Regions from separate parts of the Enterococcus infantis genome, predicted to be linked through region 1. Evidence: predicted binding sites of a transcription regulator. Region 1 holds the regulator's gene; the other holds the start of a gene.
The links. Region 1 encodes CtsR, which represses protease genes until heat stress. Its sites were predicted from a motif close to TTGGTCAAAAAAGGTCAAANA; they were not measured.
Positions count from the first base shown of each region.

Region 2: clpP (ATP-dependent Clp endopeptidase proteolytic subunit ClpP) is a predicted target of CtsR. The motif match lies at 3,435-3,455, and genes of this name have one in related genera.

Region 1 is NZ_JBMHFB010000003.1:142,564-150,735, reverse strand. Features, by position in the region: gene ACOMA8_RS04730 (peptidase U32 family protein) at 1-800, opposite strand, end outside; gene ACOMA8_RS04725 (hypothetical protein) at 1,164-1,604, opposite strand; gene ACOMA8_RS04720 (ATP-dependent Clp protease ATP-binding subunit) at 1,707-4,253, opposite strand; gene ACOMA8_RS04715 (CtsR family transcriptional regulator) at 4,334-4,795, opposite strand; gene ACOMA8_RS04710 (class A sortase) at 5,194-5,916, opposite strand; gene ACOMA8_RS04705 (hypothetical protein) at 6,204-6,977, shown strand; gene thiT (energy-coupled thiamine transporter ThiT) at 7,041-7,625, opposite strand; TPP riboswitch at 7,689-7,790, opposite strand; gene ACOMA8_RS04695 (iron-sulfur cluster repair di-iron protein, ric) at 7,894-8,172, opposite strand, start outside.
Region 2 is NZ_JBMHFB010000010.1:42,813-50,984, reverse strand. Features, by position in the region: gene hflX (GTPase HflX) at 1-934, opposite strand, end outside; gene miaA (tRNA (adenosine(37)-N6)-dimethylallyltransferase MiaA) at 936-1,853, opposite strand; gene ACOMA8_RS12255 (glycerophosphodiester phosphodiesterase) at 1,850-2,593, opposite strand; gene ACOMA8_RS12250 (hypothetical protein) at 2,768-3,280, opposite strand; gene clpP (ATP-dependent Clp endopeptidase proteolytic subunit ClpP) at 3,653-4,249, shown strand; gene ACOMA8_RS12240 (gamma carbonic anhydrase family protein) at 4,539-5,027, opposite strand; gene ACOMA8_RS12235 (glycoside hydrolase family 1 protein) at 5,280-6,674, opposite strand; gene ACOMA8_RS12230 (GntR family transcriptional regulator) at 7,088-7,807, shown strand; gene ACOMA8_RS12225 (ABC transporter ATP-binding protein) at 8,042-8,172, opposite strand, start outside.

The sequences.
Region 1 (8,172 bases):
ATCAGATTGCGGGCTTTTACGAAGACTGTCGCTGCAGCTGCGAAATTTTCTCCCGGTGCAAAGATGCCATCCAGCTTCCAAGTGGTAAAACCAGCCTGCGCCAAAGCCCCCGTCTCTTTCACCAGACAAACATCATTAGTAGCAAAAATATGGGTGCCATGACTGTCTTCGTAGATCGAATAGTGGGTATTCTCATCTTGTGGATCGGATAAAAACAGGCCCCGCTTTTTGTCGGCGTCTTCTTCTTGTTTGGTAAAACGATAATAGTTTTCCAAAAGAGGCCGCTTGGATTGATGGATACAAGTTGCACCGTAGACCAGCACTTCCGTAGGGATCTGCAATTGCGGCGCCATTTCCTTCATCTCTTCAAAGGGAACTTCCCGGGCCAAGACAGCCCCCACTGCTCCTTTTTGCGCCCAGAAATTGATTTGGCGGGCACTGGTCACCAGCGTTTCTGCATCGTAAACATAGGGCAATGCCAATTCTGGATTTTTCTTCATTATATAGACGATTCCGGGATCACCGATAATGATTCGATCCACACCGATTTCTTTTAAAAATGCCAAATATTCCGGAACCAGCTTCATTTTTTCTGGATGCATGATGCCGTTCACCGCTACCGCCGCTGTCTTTTCAGCTTGATGAATCAACGCGGTTAGTGCCGCCTGTTCTTCTCGGGAAAAATCCGTCGGCAACCGCAACCCAAAAGTCTCTTCACCAAAAACCAGCGTATCCACCCCGGCAGCGAGTAGCTGTTTAGCCTGTCGCAATGATTCGCATGTTGCAATGATCTCGATCATTTCATGTCTCCTTTATGTCAATGTCTGCAGAGACTCACCATCCCGCTGACAATTAGATAACGTGCTTTTTTCAACCAGACTATCGTATCACAACTCCTAGCCAAAAAACAGTCAGGGAGTTCTCTGAATCTAGTAGTCATCGTGACTCAAAATAGCACAAAAAAGCTTCCGCTGTCAGCAGCAGAAGCCATTTTTTAAACAATTTGCAAGCAGTCGCAAAAGTCCCGCTGTTCGAAAAAGGTGATGACTAGTAATTGTCGGCCTAACTCCAAAATAATTTGACGGAACATTACTTGCCACTTCATTTGCTTGAATTAGCGAGATGACCAGACTTTATCGCAACCTTATAAAGCTCGTTAGTTTTTAGTAGCGGGCTTTGATCAGTCGCCACGGGGTGCCGCTGATCATTTCCGTTGCTTGCTGCAGAGCCGCTACGGCCGTTTCTGAAGCCGTAGTTACTACCAAGGAAGCAAAACCTTGTGGCCAGTCATAGACTAAGTCATTCAACGTCGTCTTTTGCTCGCAGCAAGGGGTCGTCACCGATAAATCATAAAACCCCTGCGCCCGGGCATAGATGCGCTCCATTTCCTTATGCCACCACATCGGCGCAAGCTCACTGTTACAAAATGGACAGTGGATGGTATGAAATTCCGCTCCCGCATCCACAAATTGGACCCGCTCAGTTTCCGTGAAGGTGGCATCAGGTGCCGCTTCTGCCACTGCCTGTTGGAGTTGGGCTGTCTGCGTTTCCGTCAACTCCAAAAAAGGATCTTGCGGAATCAGTTTGTAGACCAAATCAGACATGATTATTCCTCCTGTACCATTACTTTTTGTTAGTATAACACAATTAAAAAACTGCCTGCCGAGAAGATTTTCGACAGACAGCCTCTATTTATCACACGAGTCTTAAACCTTTGTCAATGCCTTGCCTTTGTTGCCATTTTCTGGAATCTGAGGCGCGGTTTCTTTGACATTCAGAGTGATTTTACCTTTTTTAGCGCCAATGGTCACTTGATCTCCCAAATGAATTTGGCCGCTGAGCAGCGCTTCACTCAGGCGATCTTCGACTTCTTTTTGCAGGGCACGGCGGATGGGCCGAGCACCGTACTCAGGATCAAAGCCGGCTTTACCGATGACATCATAAGCCGCCGGAGTGATTTTCAAGCGAATGTCTTGTTCTGCCAGACGTTTGATGATAGCTTTACTCATGATTTTGACGATTTCATGAATCTCACTTTCATTCAATGAGCGGAAGACGACTGTTTCGTCGATCCGGTTCAAAAACTCTGGTCGGAAGGCTTTTTTCAGCTCTTCTAAGATTCGTTTTTGCATTTTATTATGGTCTTTAGTGATGTCAGTGACGTTGAAGCCGACATTTTTTTCTTCCCGAATCTGAGTGGCACCGATATTGGAGGTCATAATTAGGATTGTGTTGCGGAAATCGACTTTCCGGCCTTTCGAGTCCGTCAAATGCCCGTCATCCAGTACCTGCAACAGGATATTGAAGACATCCGGATGGGCTTTTTCCACTTCATCAAGCAGGATAACCGAATAAGGCTTGCTGCGAATCTTTTCAGTAAGTTGTCCGCCTTCTTCATACCCTACGTAACCCGGAGGTGAACCGATCAAACGGCTGGTGCTGTATTTTTCCATGAACTCGGACATGTCCACGCGAATCAAAGCATCTTCAGAACCAAACATTGCTTCAGCCAATGTCTTAGCCAACTCTGTCTTCCCAACCCCAGTTGGTCCTAAGAACATAAAGGAACCAATCGGACGGTCTGGATCTTTCAATCCACTGCGGGCACGGCGGATGGCTCGGGCTACAGCAGTCACTGCTTCATCCTGTCCAACCACCCGCTGATGCAAGAGACTCTCCAATTCCAGCAGACGTTCGGATTCTTTTTTCTCCATTTGTTGCAGCGGCACCCCAGTCCATTGGGAAACCACCGTTGCAACATCTTCTGCGGTTACCTGATTAGCATAACCGGTTGCTTCTTTGGTTTCAGTGATTGCAACTTCCGCCAGGCGTTGGCTCAGCTTCTTCTCTTTTTGCCGCAGTCGGGCTGCCAGCTCAAAATCTTGATCTTGAATCGCAGTTTCTTTTTCATGCATCAGTTGCGCAATTTCTTCTCGTAGGCGCGCCAGTTCGGTGGGCTCATCGGCTCGATCCAAGCGAACTTTTGCAGCTGATTCATCCATCAAGTCGATGGCTTTATCCGGCAGCTGACGGGAATTGATATAGCGTACAGACAGCTGGACTGCTGCACTTAATGCATCGTCCGTGATTTCCACACCGTGATGATCTTCGTAACGTGGGCGCAATCCCCGCAAGATTTCGATGGCTTCTTCAGCCGTTGGTTCGTCTACTTGCACCCGGGCAAAGCGGCGTTCCAATGCTGAATCCTTTTCAATATATTTTTGGTATTCATCCAATGTCGTCGCACCAATGGTCTGCAGTTCCCCACGAGCCAGTGCTGGTTTCAAAATGTTAGACGCATCAATCGCTCCTTCTGCGCCACCAGCGCCAATCAGGGTATGCAGTTCATCGATGAAGAGGATGATTTGACCGTCGTTGTAAATTTCGTCAATGACTTTTTTCATGCGGTCTTCAAACTCCCCACGATACTTGGTGCCGGCCACCAATGCTCCCATGTCCAACATCATCAAACGTTTTTCCAGCATGTCTTCTGGAACCTCGCCATTGACGATTCGCTGTGCCAAGCCTTCTGCAATGGCAGTTTTACCTACACCAGGTTCCCCCACAAGGACCGGATTGTTCTTGGTCCGGCGACTTAGAATCTGAATCAGGCGTTTGACTTCCTTCGTCCGGCCGACTACTGGATCTAACCGGTCTTCACGGGCCAATTTCGTCAAGTCACGGGCCAGATTATCCAATGTCGGTGTCCCTTGTTGGGTACCAGACTGCCGTTGTGCTTGCTGACCTTGTTGCGGTGCAGCGTTTTGTCGCCGCCGACCCATGCCGTTATTGTTGCCGGTCTTCGGTTCATTGAGACCCATTTTTTTCTTCAATAGTTGACGCATTTTAGCCAAACTCATACCCAAATTGATCATGATACGAGAAGCTAGGATTTCATCATCTCGCAACAGGCCCAAAAGCAGGTGTTCGGTGCCGATTTGCGGAGCACCCAGACGCTTGGCTTCATCACCGGCATAAGCAAAGATTTGCTTGGCCCGTGGTGAGTATGGCAGATAGACGCCTGCCGGATAACTTTTCACGGTGCCATAACCGGTCAGATGTTCAATCTCTTCTCGAATATCGTTTTCCGTAATGCTCATTTCCCGCAATGTTTTACCGGCAATTCCGTTTTGTTCAATCATCAATGCCAACAGCAGATGTTCTGATCCCACTGACTGGTGTTTGAAGGTTTTTGCTTCTTCTTGTGCGATAGCCAATACTGCTTTGGCTCGTTCTGTGAACAATTCGTTCATACAATCACTTCCTATCCCGCTTCATCAAAAGTGAAGCGTCCCCCTTATTCGTCGTACCCTTTTCCTGAAACAATCAGACACTACTTCTCATAGCTCAGCCGTTCCAACAAGGCATGCATCAGACTCGCCCGGATTCTGTTGGCATCCGGATAGACAGCCAATGTTGTTTTTGCCATCGTCGCCAGCAAAAGATTGCCTTCGTTTTTGGTCAATAACTTTTCTTCATATAATTTTTGAACAATCGCCAATGCATCTTTTTCCGTTAAGCGATCGGCAAACAGCTCATCCACTTGCTCAAGAAAGCGATGCTTGTCGGAAATCTTTACCTTTTCAATTCGGATATAACCGCCGCCACCTCGTTTGCTGGCAACTGCATAGCCCCGTTGAATGGTAAAGCGGGTGTTGATGACATAGTTAATCTGAGACGGTACGCAATTAAACAATTCCGCCATTTCCGTCCTTCTAATTTCAATTATCTCACTATCTTCCAGAATTTTCTTCAGATAGGCCTCGATCAGATCGGAAGTATTATGATGACTCATACGCCCATTCCCCTCCCTTTATTGAATGTGCTGAAGCGGCCATAGTCAACAGGTCCTTAGCGGCTGTTCTCCGTACTTCTAAGCTCTAAAAACAGACGGCATTTAGACAATTTTTAGTTTTCTTCATTTCCCCGATTCTCGATAAATCGGCAGCAGCAAAACCTGCAAGCCTTTTTGACTAATACTGACCTTAATTATACCGGAGTTACCGAAATAATTAAAGGCAGACGAATGTTCAGTTATGGAATGTTAAGGAATAACAAAAATTTGTGCTTATCTCTTTAGATTATTGAGTTAATTTCGATTAAACCTCACAAACCATTATAGTTAAATACAGAAAACCGCCGTCAGTCTATCCGAGCTATCACTGCGGCAGACTGGCGACGATTTTTTCAGTTTTAATAATGTTTCGCTTCAATCCCAAAAGCGGACTTGAGTTCAGTAGAAGCCTCTTTTATCGGCGTTACTGACTGCAGCTCACCTTGAACGACAATCCGATTTTTACCGCCAATCGCGTCACAGGTGATCAATGTAATCAATTTTTTCCCCGGAACCTCATCGATATATTGCGTATCAGTCGGCACTACTTTGATATTCAATGTCGCCTTATACGTATAGATATTTTCCAGATCCGTCAGATAAATCGGATCTCCAATCTTAGTCTGATCCAACGGTTCAAACAGATACCCTTTATCATACGCTCGATGACTCGCCAAAGAATAATTTCCCTGCCCCATCACCTGCTCTTCAAACATGGTCCCGGCTCCCCACAGCAGCGCTTCATTGGATAACCCTTTAAAAATTGGCAAATTAATTCCAACAGCGGGCAATGCCACTCCGCCGATGACCGGCGACTCACGATTTTGCCATTGCGCTTTGAAAACAGCCTCCGAACTGGCCGGAACCACCGCATCAAAGTCAAAGGTAGCCGGCTTCTCTTCATTGGCTACGATCTCTTCTCTTGAAAGCTTCGAGACAGCAAATTTTTCAGTGTTGCGATCCATCAAAAAGTTTTTAATCTGATTGTTAAACACCAAAACCAAGCCCGCCACCAACAACAGCAGCAAGAACAGATTAATAAGTCCATTGCGAACCCGGTGCTTTTTTTTCTTCGTTGCCATCAGCCTCGTCCCCATCTTCATTTTCTAAATTGATTTTACCACAGATTGGTCCAGTTGGGTTAATCATCAATTTTGGTCAAAGTGGCCAATGTGTCCGCCACCGCTTGCTTGAAAAAGGAGGGCACACTTGATAAAATAATGTGAAAATTTCATTATTCATTACAAATGGTGGCAGCAAATCACAAAAATCGGCACGTTCTGTAATAAAACTTTAAAGTAAACGAAACACCATAAAATCAGGCTTTGTTGTATGATAGTAGTATCGGGGAAAAGAGGGGGGTTCTGCCATGGCAAAAATGGTCTATGTACATATTGATACTACCAGCAACGCTGCTTTGTCACGGGGAATCAGTCCTGTGGAGTTCTACCATGGCATCGTTCACCAACCCAAAAATCTATTGCTTTTGGACCCATCCTCCGACTATGGCGAGTTTGAAGCTCACACCGGTATGAAAGTTTTACGCGGCAATGAATCCGTCAAACAATATTTTGACGAGATCGCCCGTAACCGCATCAGCGAAGACATCAAATGGATTGACTTCAACGACAGTGCCATGATTAAGGAACTGACTCCGTTGGAAATCAGTGAATTGTTGTACTTCGGTCACACGAAGACCCATCTGCACTCGCCATTTTTTTACAAACTGCAAAACAATTTCGTTTATTTTGATCTGAAGGATGACCTTTCTCGTGTCTATTATCGTTACTTGGATGAATATTATCGAATCTTAGCTGACAAATTGACGCGCCTAGTGCTGGAAAAAATCAACGATCGCAAGTCTTTTTTCCGCAAATCAACTCCGGTAGACAAACTGGACGTCACCCTTTTGCGAGAATTGAAACCTCTTTTTCAAGAGGGTGTGATTTTCTGCTTTCAATCTTCCCGCTTGGAAGGTCGGGACTACAAGATTCCCATCTATCTCGTGGAAGACGGTGGTTTGCGCAAGGAAAATCCTTTAGGTAAAGACGAGTTGCTAGTGGCCTACTTGATCTACAGTCAAGAAAAACGGCAGTGGCTGGTGGCATACGAAGACAAAGATTTCCTGTTTTTGTCGAAATAAAAAATGTTTTCTCTTGACGCGAGAAAACATTTTTTTATTTTATTCAGTTGTAGGTCGCCTTGATTATTTTACCGGTTGCTGCAGCCGGGCATCTTTGGGCAGAAACAGTTGTGGCGCCATTTGGTAAATCAATAATACAGCTACCATCGTGGCTGCAGCTGTTAACAATCCGCTTGCGCCATTCATCACCAACGAATAAAGGACTGGTGACATCCCCCACTGGGCATAAGCACCCCAGAACATCACGCCCGCAACAAAATGCCAGAAGTAGCGAGCTGCCGCGCCGGCAAATGTGCCTTGAATTACTGCAATCCGCGCCTGCTTGTCATTTCCCGCTTGGATAGCCTGATGCAACTTGACTGCTGTCACTCCGGCAAACCCGGCAAAAGCAAAAGCAATCGGATACTCGATCAACACTTGACTGACTGCCAAATAATAGACCTTCCCTACCGGAAAATGCAGCAGTCCCCAGATTGCTGCTGCAAAAAGCCCCGGCTTCCAGCCCCGTCTCAAGGCATAGACGGTGATTGGGATTTGCCCCAACGAGATACTCAAGCTGGGCCCGAAATCGAGGGGAATAAACGACAACACCATAGCCATCGCTGCGATAATCGTTCCTTCCACCCACACACGCAAATTTTTGTTCATAAAAAAACCTCTCCTTCATAGATTACAGAACAGTCACAATCTACAAAGGAGAAGTAATATCTACTTCCAACTCGTCACAATTCCTACGCTCGCATTATCGAGACAGGTACAGAGGGTTTAGAGTTCACTCATTCTCAGCCGCTAACGGCTCCCCTTTGTGATCGTGTTCTATATCCAGTTATTTTGGTACGGCTTCATCATAGCACATTTTAAAAAAAAGAAAAGAGTTTGGTCTTTTTTTCAGGTGGCACAACCTAACATTGAGTGCTCACTCCTGTGACAAGTAGTCGGCTTGGGCCAACCAGTCATACGTCGCCTTAAATGTTGGGCAAACATCTGCTGGTATTTCGTAGTTTTTGGTTACTTGCCGTAATTTTTCAAAAATTGGTTGCAAAGCTGCCGGCTCACTAGACTTTCTCAGCACTTCCAATTCATCGTACAGCTTTTTAACCTCAAAAACTTCTGGATGGTGGGCACCATGGGCTCTGGTAATAGCTGTTGTATAACTTGTCAGCTCCTCTTTGTGGTCTTCCAAAAAATCTTGTAC
Region 2 (8,172 bases), on a different contig from region 1:
TCAGCAATGGAATGTGCTGCAAATCCAGTTCCTCCATCAAATTCATGACCGTTTCTTCTTGTTGCGGTCGATCTTCAGAACTAGCATCCACCACATGCAACAATAAATCCATGTTGCGACTTTCTTCCAAAGTGGAATGAAAAGCATCAATCAACTGCGTCGGCAGATCCTGAATAAATCCTACGGTGTCGGTTACAGTTACTTCAAAGCCCTCCGGTAGCCGCCAGCGCTTCGTCAACGGGTCCAAAGTCGCAAACAGCTCGTCTTTTTCATAAGTATCTGCGCTAGTCAAGATGTTTAAAATAGTAGATTTTCCGGCATTGGTGTAGCCAATCAGACCAATCTGAAATACTTGTCCTTGCCGTTTTTGACGCGTCCGTTCCCGGTGTGCAGCCACTTCCTTAAGCTCGCGTTTGATGATGGTAATACGGGTGCGAATGTGGCGCCGGTCAGTTTCGAGCTTGGTTTCACCAGGTCCTCTTGTCCCAATCCCCCCACCTAAACGAGAAAGATTTTTCCCCTGACCGGTCAGTCGGGGCAACAAGTATTCCAACTGCGCTAGCTCTACTTGGAGTTTTCCTTCTTTTGAACGGGCACGCATAGCAAAAATATCCAAGATTAGCTGTACTCGGTCAATTACCGGCACCCCCACGATTTCTTGGATCAACGCCCCTTGTCGTGGAGTCAGTTCGTGGTTGAAAATGACCAGATCAGCCTCATGGGCCTCTACCAGCTGCGCCAACTCTTGTAATTTACCTTTGCCGATAACCGTCTGGCGATCGACTTGCGGTCGTTTTTGAATCAACGAGAAGCAGACTTCCCCTTTGGCAGTTTTGGTCAATCCTTTTAACTCCAACATTGATTCACCGAAGTTCTTCCACGTTTCTTCCGTCTCGACTCCGACTAATATTACGCGTTCCTGTTTTGCTTCCATGTTACACCCCCAACCAATCTTTGATCTCTTCTTCCAATTTTACAACCGACTCCGGCTCTTGCACCAGATCCACCCAATGAGGTGCCATCCGATTTCTAAACCAAGTCAGCTGCCGCTTAGCATAGCGACGGGAATCTTGTTTGATCTGCTCCTTGACGGCTGCCAGATCACTTTCCCCTTGAAAGTAAGGGAAAAACTCCCGATACCCAATTCCTTTAGCAGCTTGCGTTTCTGCAAATTCCCGCAACAACTCCGCTTCTTCCTTGAGACCTGCAGCAAACATTAATTCTACCCGTTGATTGATTCGCTGGTACAAAAGCTCTCGCTCGGTATTCAAGCCTACCAAAAAATAATCGTACAGCTTTTCCGGCAAAACCTCCGGCGCCGTAATACTACGGCCAGTCTGTTCAAGAACTTCCAGCGCCCGCACCACTTTGCGCTGATTGTTGAAATGGATTTTTGCTGCCGCCGCTGGATCTCTTTGAGCCAAAAGCTCCCACAGTGCTTGACTGCCATGAGTTGTTCCATAGGTCTCGTATTTTTGCCGCAACAGGGGATCCTGATTCTCCTGATTGCCTCCCAAGCTGAAGTCATAGAGCAGAGCTTGGATGTACAACCCCGTGCCTCCCACCACGATGGGGAGCTTTCCGCGAGCCGTGAGGTCCTCAATTGCTACCCGCCCCATTTTTTGAAAAGCCGCGACGGAATAGCTCTCTTGAATGTCACAGATGTCAATCAAATGATGTGGAATTTTCTCGGCTTCAGCTTCTGTCACCTTAGCTGTGCCAATGTCCAGCCCGCGATAGACTTGCATGGAATCGCCGCTGATGATTTCTCCATTAAACTTTTTTGCCAGCCGGATGCTGAGGGCCGTTTTGCCCACAGCCGTTGGTCCGACGATTGCTAATACTTTTTTCATCGTTTCTCCTGTCGATAAGCCGCAATTACCTGACGACAGCGTTCCGGGTAATTGGTAATGATCCCAGTCACGCCCATTAAAAGGCACTTACGGATATTTGCTTCGGTATCTACGGTCCATGGCCGCACTGCTATTGGAAAATCCTTAATCTGAGAAGCATGGTTCTCTGCCCAGTCCAGCTTCGGATGAATCCCCTCAATAAAGGGACGCTCCAAGGCTTGCGCCGGCTTGTTTTCGGCAGTCCCCATGATGAAATCCAGCTGCGCGTCTGGTTCCAGCTCATGAATCATCTCTAAAGAAAGCAGATTAAAACTACAGTACCAATGCTCAAACGGCCATTGGCGGCTTTGCATCAGTTCACTGATTTTTTCTTCAATTCCTTGATAATGGAATTTGTCGGTTTTTATTTCGATGGTCAGCGCACCGCGATAGTTGCGCATCAGCAACAAGTTCAAGACCTCATTTAAAGTCGGAATTCTTGTCGCTTTGAAGGTTGGCGAAAACCAGCTCCCAGCATTCAGCCGTTTCAGTTCTGCCAATGTTTTTTCTCTAATTAGCCCCTTGCCATCAGTGGTTCGGTCGACTTCTTCATCATGCATTACAATCAGGTGACCGTCTTTTGACAGATGAACATCCAGTTCAATCACATCTGCTTCAACACGAATTGCTTCGGCAAAAGCCGGCAGCGTATTTTCTGGCCGGGTCCCACTCGCTCCCCGGTGAGCAACTACTTGGGTCATCACAGTTCACTCCAATCTGTCTCATTGTACCACTTTCCTACTACTTTGCAGATAGCTTGCTGGGCTATGAAAACCCCAATTCATTTTCCAACTGCTTTTGTGGGACAGTTCTTCATTGTTTATGAAAAAGTGACCGCCACCTTTCATATGAGAAAAGATGACGATCACTGCAAATCAATGGGAAAAATAAGTCAGTTCTTCATTGGATAGCTGCTTTAACTGGGCTTTGCGTTCGTCCACCAACTCCATCAGTGTATCGGAAAAATGTTCCAGCAAGACTCGACCACCCTTGTAAGCATAGCCACCAATATTTACCGTTTCTTCTGGTGTTAAAATCACTTTTCGCTGGCCAATCTGCTTGAAAAATTCTTCAATGATGTAATTGGGCAAGTAGAAGTTGTTTTGGGCCGAAAAAGATTGCAGATAGACATAGTCATCCACTGTAATATAGGCATCATCAAATCCATCAAAACTAACGTATTCCGCCATTGTTGCTGAGCGCTTTTGTAAGATTTCCTGGATTTTTTTATTCAATACCAACAGCGTCTCAATTTCCTTAACTTTGTGGTCCAATTGGCGACGGCGCTTTTCTTTGCGTTCATCGTAGCGGATCCGCAAATCGAAAGCGACAGTGACTACCAGTGCCCCCACCAGTACGCCTCCCAAAGCAGCCAGTGCCGTAACCATCGTCGGTGTCATAATAATCCCTCACTTTATCAACTGTTCATCAGATAAAAAGCGGGTAGCTTCCTTGCTTTTCGCTTTTATCATTCGTTATTTTTATTGTAGCATAAAAGGTACAAAAACCGCCAAATGAAAGGACAATCCGCAGGAAGTTTTTCGTTTGACCATTTTTGACCATAAGTGTATACTACATGTCAGAGGTTGCAGGTAGCTGATTTTGCGCCTGTGATCCGTCACACATATGTTTAGTAGCTCTTCGTATTTTGTGCTACACTTATTGGTGAAGAAACGTGCCGAACCTTGCTATCACAGCTTTTCAAAAAAGAGTTTGTGACAGCTATCTTTGGCAGATAATTTGAAGGAGGATACCTTATTATGAATTTGATCCCTACAGTAATCGAACAATCATCCCGCGGCGAAAGAGCTTATGACATCTACTCTCGTCTATTGAAAGACCGTATCATTATGTTGAGCGGCCAAGTCACTGACGATTTGGCAAACTCAATCATCGCCCAACTGCTGTTCTTGGATGCCCAAGACTCCGAAAAAGATATCTACTTGTATATCAACTCACCTGGTGGTAGCGTAACAGCTGGTATGGCTATTTATGACACCATGAACTTCGTCAAAGCTGACGTTGTGACCATCGTGATGGGTATGGCCGCATCAATGGGTTCTTTCCTGTTGACTGCTGGTACTAAAGGCAAACGCTTTGCCTTGCCAAACGCTGAAATCATGATTCACCAACCACTAGGGGGCGCGCAAGGTCAAGCAACAGAAATCGAAATTGCAGCTCGTCACATCCTGCAAACTCGTGAACGCTTGAACGCTATCTTGGCAGAACGCACTGGTCAACCTTTGGACGTTATCGAAAAAGATACGGACCGAGACAACTACATGACTGCGCAACAAGCTAAAGATTACGGCTTGATCGACGAAATCATGGAATCTTCCAAGAGCTTGAACAAATAATCAACTCAAAAACGAAGGCGTATCAGTCATGTTCCCTTCTACGAACCGAATATGACCAGACCTGTGCTTCAGACAAAAGACGGCAATCTTCCATTTAGTTTTTGGAAGATTGCCGTCTTTTCATTACAAAAAAATTTGCCTATGCTCTGTTTCATAGAAAAAACTGCTTCATCTCAGCTGACTTCATTAAAAATCAATAGCAGCGGGCGGCAAAAACTCCCCTGCCACAAAAAAGAAAGTGAGAAACGAGTCTCCCTGCTATTTTGATAACTACGCTAAGAAAATGCTCTTAGCTTCTTGTGAAGGGAAATTCACCGTTGCGATGAGCGGTTCCCATTTCGATATAATGGTGAATGTTTTGACGATTTTTTGCCAATTCTTCAGGGGTCAAGGGGCGAATTACTTTGGCTGGCCTACCAAATGCCAAAACATTGGGGGGAATAACCGTTCCTTGCGTGACAAGAGAGCCGGCACCAATCAAGCTGTTCTCCCCAATTACAGCATGGTTTAAAACAACCGTACTCATTCCAATCAAGGCGCCGCTTTCGATACGACAGCCGTGGAGCATACATTGATGTCCGACTGTCACATCTTCTGCAATCTCAGTCGGCGCATCATGATCTACATGAATAACGGTCCCGTCTTGGATATTCGTACGTGCGCCAATACTGATTTTGTTGGCATCTCCGCGAATCACGGCGTTATACCAGACCGTCACATCTTCTCCCAGTGTCACATCTCCCACGACGACAGCATTTCTTGCGATAAATGGTTTCATCTTCTTTGCTCCTTTTCATTTGAACCAAGCGCTTGCTAGCTGAAATTGCTTTGTATTTCCCCCGCTTAAAAAAAGCCGGAAAAAAGTAATCCTCATCAAAGTCAGCTGCCGGCTATTGCTCATTTGATTATAGCAATTTTTTACAAGAGATTCTAAAAAGGAGCGAATGCTACGGTTACACAGCGAGCTTTGCTATTGTATTTAAAAATTGATCAATCTTTTTCCGTTAAAACCAGACCCTGAACTTTTCTCTCAGTCGTCAAAGCCATTCTGATCAGCCACAGTCTTGAACCAGCGCCCTGATTTTTTGATTTTGCGCGCTCCTTCGTGATTCAGATCCACAGAAATAAAGCCGTAACGATTTTTGTAGGCATTTGTCCATGACCAGTTGTCCATGCAAGTCCACATATGGAACCCGCGGCAGTCTGTGCCTTCCTCGATTGCTTGGTGAACATAACGCAGGTGGTCTTTGATGAAGTCAATACGGTAATCGTCTTCAATCACCCCGTCAGCATTTTTGAAGCGGGCTTCCCCTTCTACTCCCATGCCGTTTTCCGAGATAAAACAAGGAATGTTGCCATAGTTTTCCCGTGTATTGGTCAAAATATCGTAAATGCCTTTTTCATAGATTTCCCAGCCGCGGTAAGGATTCATTTTGCGACCAGGCATTTCATAATTGTCGAAATAGTCATCCGGCATCGGCGCTGCTTGTGGATCTTTAGGTGTTTCTTTGGCCTTCACTCGCCGCGGCTGATAATAGTTGATTCCCAAAAGATCGACGGTGTTTTGGCGAATTGTCTCCAAATCCCCGTCTTTGATCTCAGGAAGCATCCCCAGCTCTTTGACCACTGTCACCAGTTCCGCCGGAAATTCCCCTTTGACAGCAGGATCCAAAAAAGAACGGTTGAAGAAGGCATCGGCCATAATTGCTGCTTGCACATCTTCGGGATTTTGCGGGTCTCGGGGATAGCTGGGGGTCAGATTCAAAATGATGCCAATCTCCCCGCCTAAATTCATGTCGTGATAAGCTGCGATAGCTTTGGCACTTGCCAGTGTTTCATGATAGCCGACAGTAATCGCTTTTTTCATATCGACAATATTGGGATAGTGAAATTGATAGAGATAGCCGCCTTCAACCGGCACGATAGGCTCATTATGGGTGAACCATTTTTTCACGCGATCGCCAAACAGTTCAAAGCAAGTTTTGGCAAATGACACATAAGCTGTCACTGTTTCCCGATTCAACCAACCACCTTTTTCTTGCAACGGCATCGGCATATCGAAATGATAGAGATTTATAAACGGTTCGATGTCGTTGGCTATCAGTTCATCGATATACGCGTTATAAAATTTGACTGCTTCCGGATTGACTGCACCGGTCCCAGCTGGAATCAGTCGGCTCCACTGAATCGAGGTTCGAAATGAGTTATGCCCGATTTCTTTCATCAATGCAATGTCTTCTTGATATTTTGTATATACTTGAGATGCCACGTCTGGACCGACACCGTCGAAAAATTTCTCGGGTTCTTGTTGATACCAATAATCCCAAATATTGTCTCCTTTGCCGTCTCCTGCAAAGCGCCCTTCTGTTTGCGGACCACTGGCAGAAGATCCCCACCAAAAGTCTTTTGGAAATGTATAATCCATCCTTAAAACCTACCCTTCAATCATTTTCGGACAACTGTCACTCAGCTTTGTCCACCAACAGCAACCAGACGCCATGCAGCTTTCACGTCTCACTGCTGTTCTTCCTCCCAATAGTAATCTACCCTCCAATAAAAATCAATCATTTTAAATATATGTCTAGTCATACGAACTTTAATTCCTTTTCAATTCGCCACCCTTTAGCAACAGTCGGAAATCGTGATTGCTCAGCTTTTTGTGTCAGCAGTTCTCCTGGAACATCTTTCTCACATCACCCATTGGTAGGCAACCGTCTAAACCAGCTATCTGCTACCTCCAGCCATTATCGTAAAATGGATAGACTTGATACAGCATATGACTGTCTTTAATTTGTCGTTCAATGAAAACTTGAGTATAATCGATGGGAGGTGGCGAATATGGCAAAATATGAAGACATTGCAAATACTCTTAGAACTCGGATCAAAAGTGGGGATTACCCCGCCGGTTCTTTTTTACCGAAGCAGACTGAGCTAGTGACAGAGTTCAATGTCAGCCGAATGACCGTTCAAAAAGCAGTTGAAGTCCTGATGATGGAAGGACTGGTTGCCTCCAAAAAAGGCGTCGGTACCACTGTGCTGGACCATCCTTTTACCACAAGAGATACTTCGACATTATCTGAATATGAAGGACTCAGCTGGGAAATGGCCCATGGAAATCGGCAACTCACCAGTCAAGTCATTGAATTTGGCGTAGAATTTCCCGATGAAACCGTCCAGGAAAAGCTGCGATTGACAGAAGAAGAACCGGTGTATAAAATCCTGCGCTTACGTCTTGTGGAGGATCAGCCCTTTGTTCTTGAGCATACCTATATGCCTCTGAATCTGGTACCTGGAATGAAAAAAGAAATTCTTGAGCACTCGATTTATCATTATATCCGTCAGCAATTAGGGCTGCGCATTAGTGGTGCTTACCGAACAATCCGTGCCGATAAGCCCAGTGATTACGACAAACTGTATTTGCAGGCGCAGCCGGAAGATCCGATTCTTGAGATCAGCCAAATCGTTTATCAGCAAGACGGCAAACCATTCGAGTATTCCCGTAGCCGTAATCGCTATGATGTCCGTGACTATTCTTTTTTGGATATGAAAGGAAGCTAATGGATCAATCGCTTATTTAAAGTTTTCTGAATGGCAACTAGTGAATCGTTCGCTATCGTAAACAACAAAAAGACAAGTCACCTCCACTGTTTGCTAATGGAGGTGACTTGTCTTTTATTTGCGGCTCATAGTTAGTCGGTGCTTCGCAGGACGGTGACAGAAGAGCTGTCATAATCCCAGTTTATTTTTGGTTACAATTGAAGTCTTTTTCCGACACTCATTAGGTGAGCAAGATTATTCGTACTCGCCCTCTTCGGCGAATTGACTTTGATAGAGTTTGCTGTAAAAGCCATCTTGTGCCAACAAGGTCTCATGGTTCCCCTTTTCAATGATGGATCCATGATTCATTACCAAAATCAAATCTG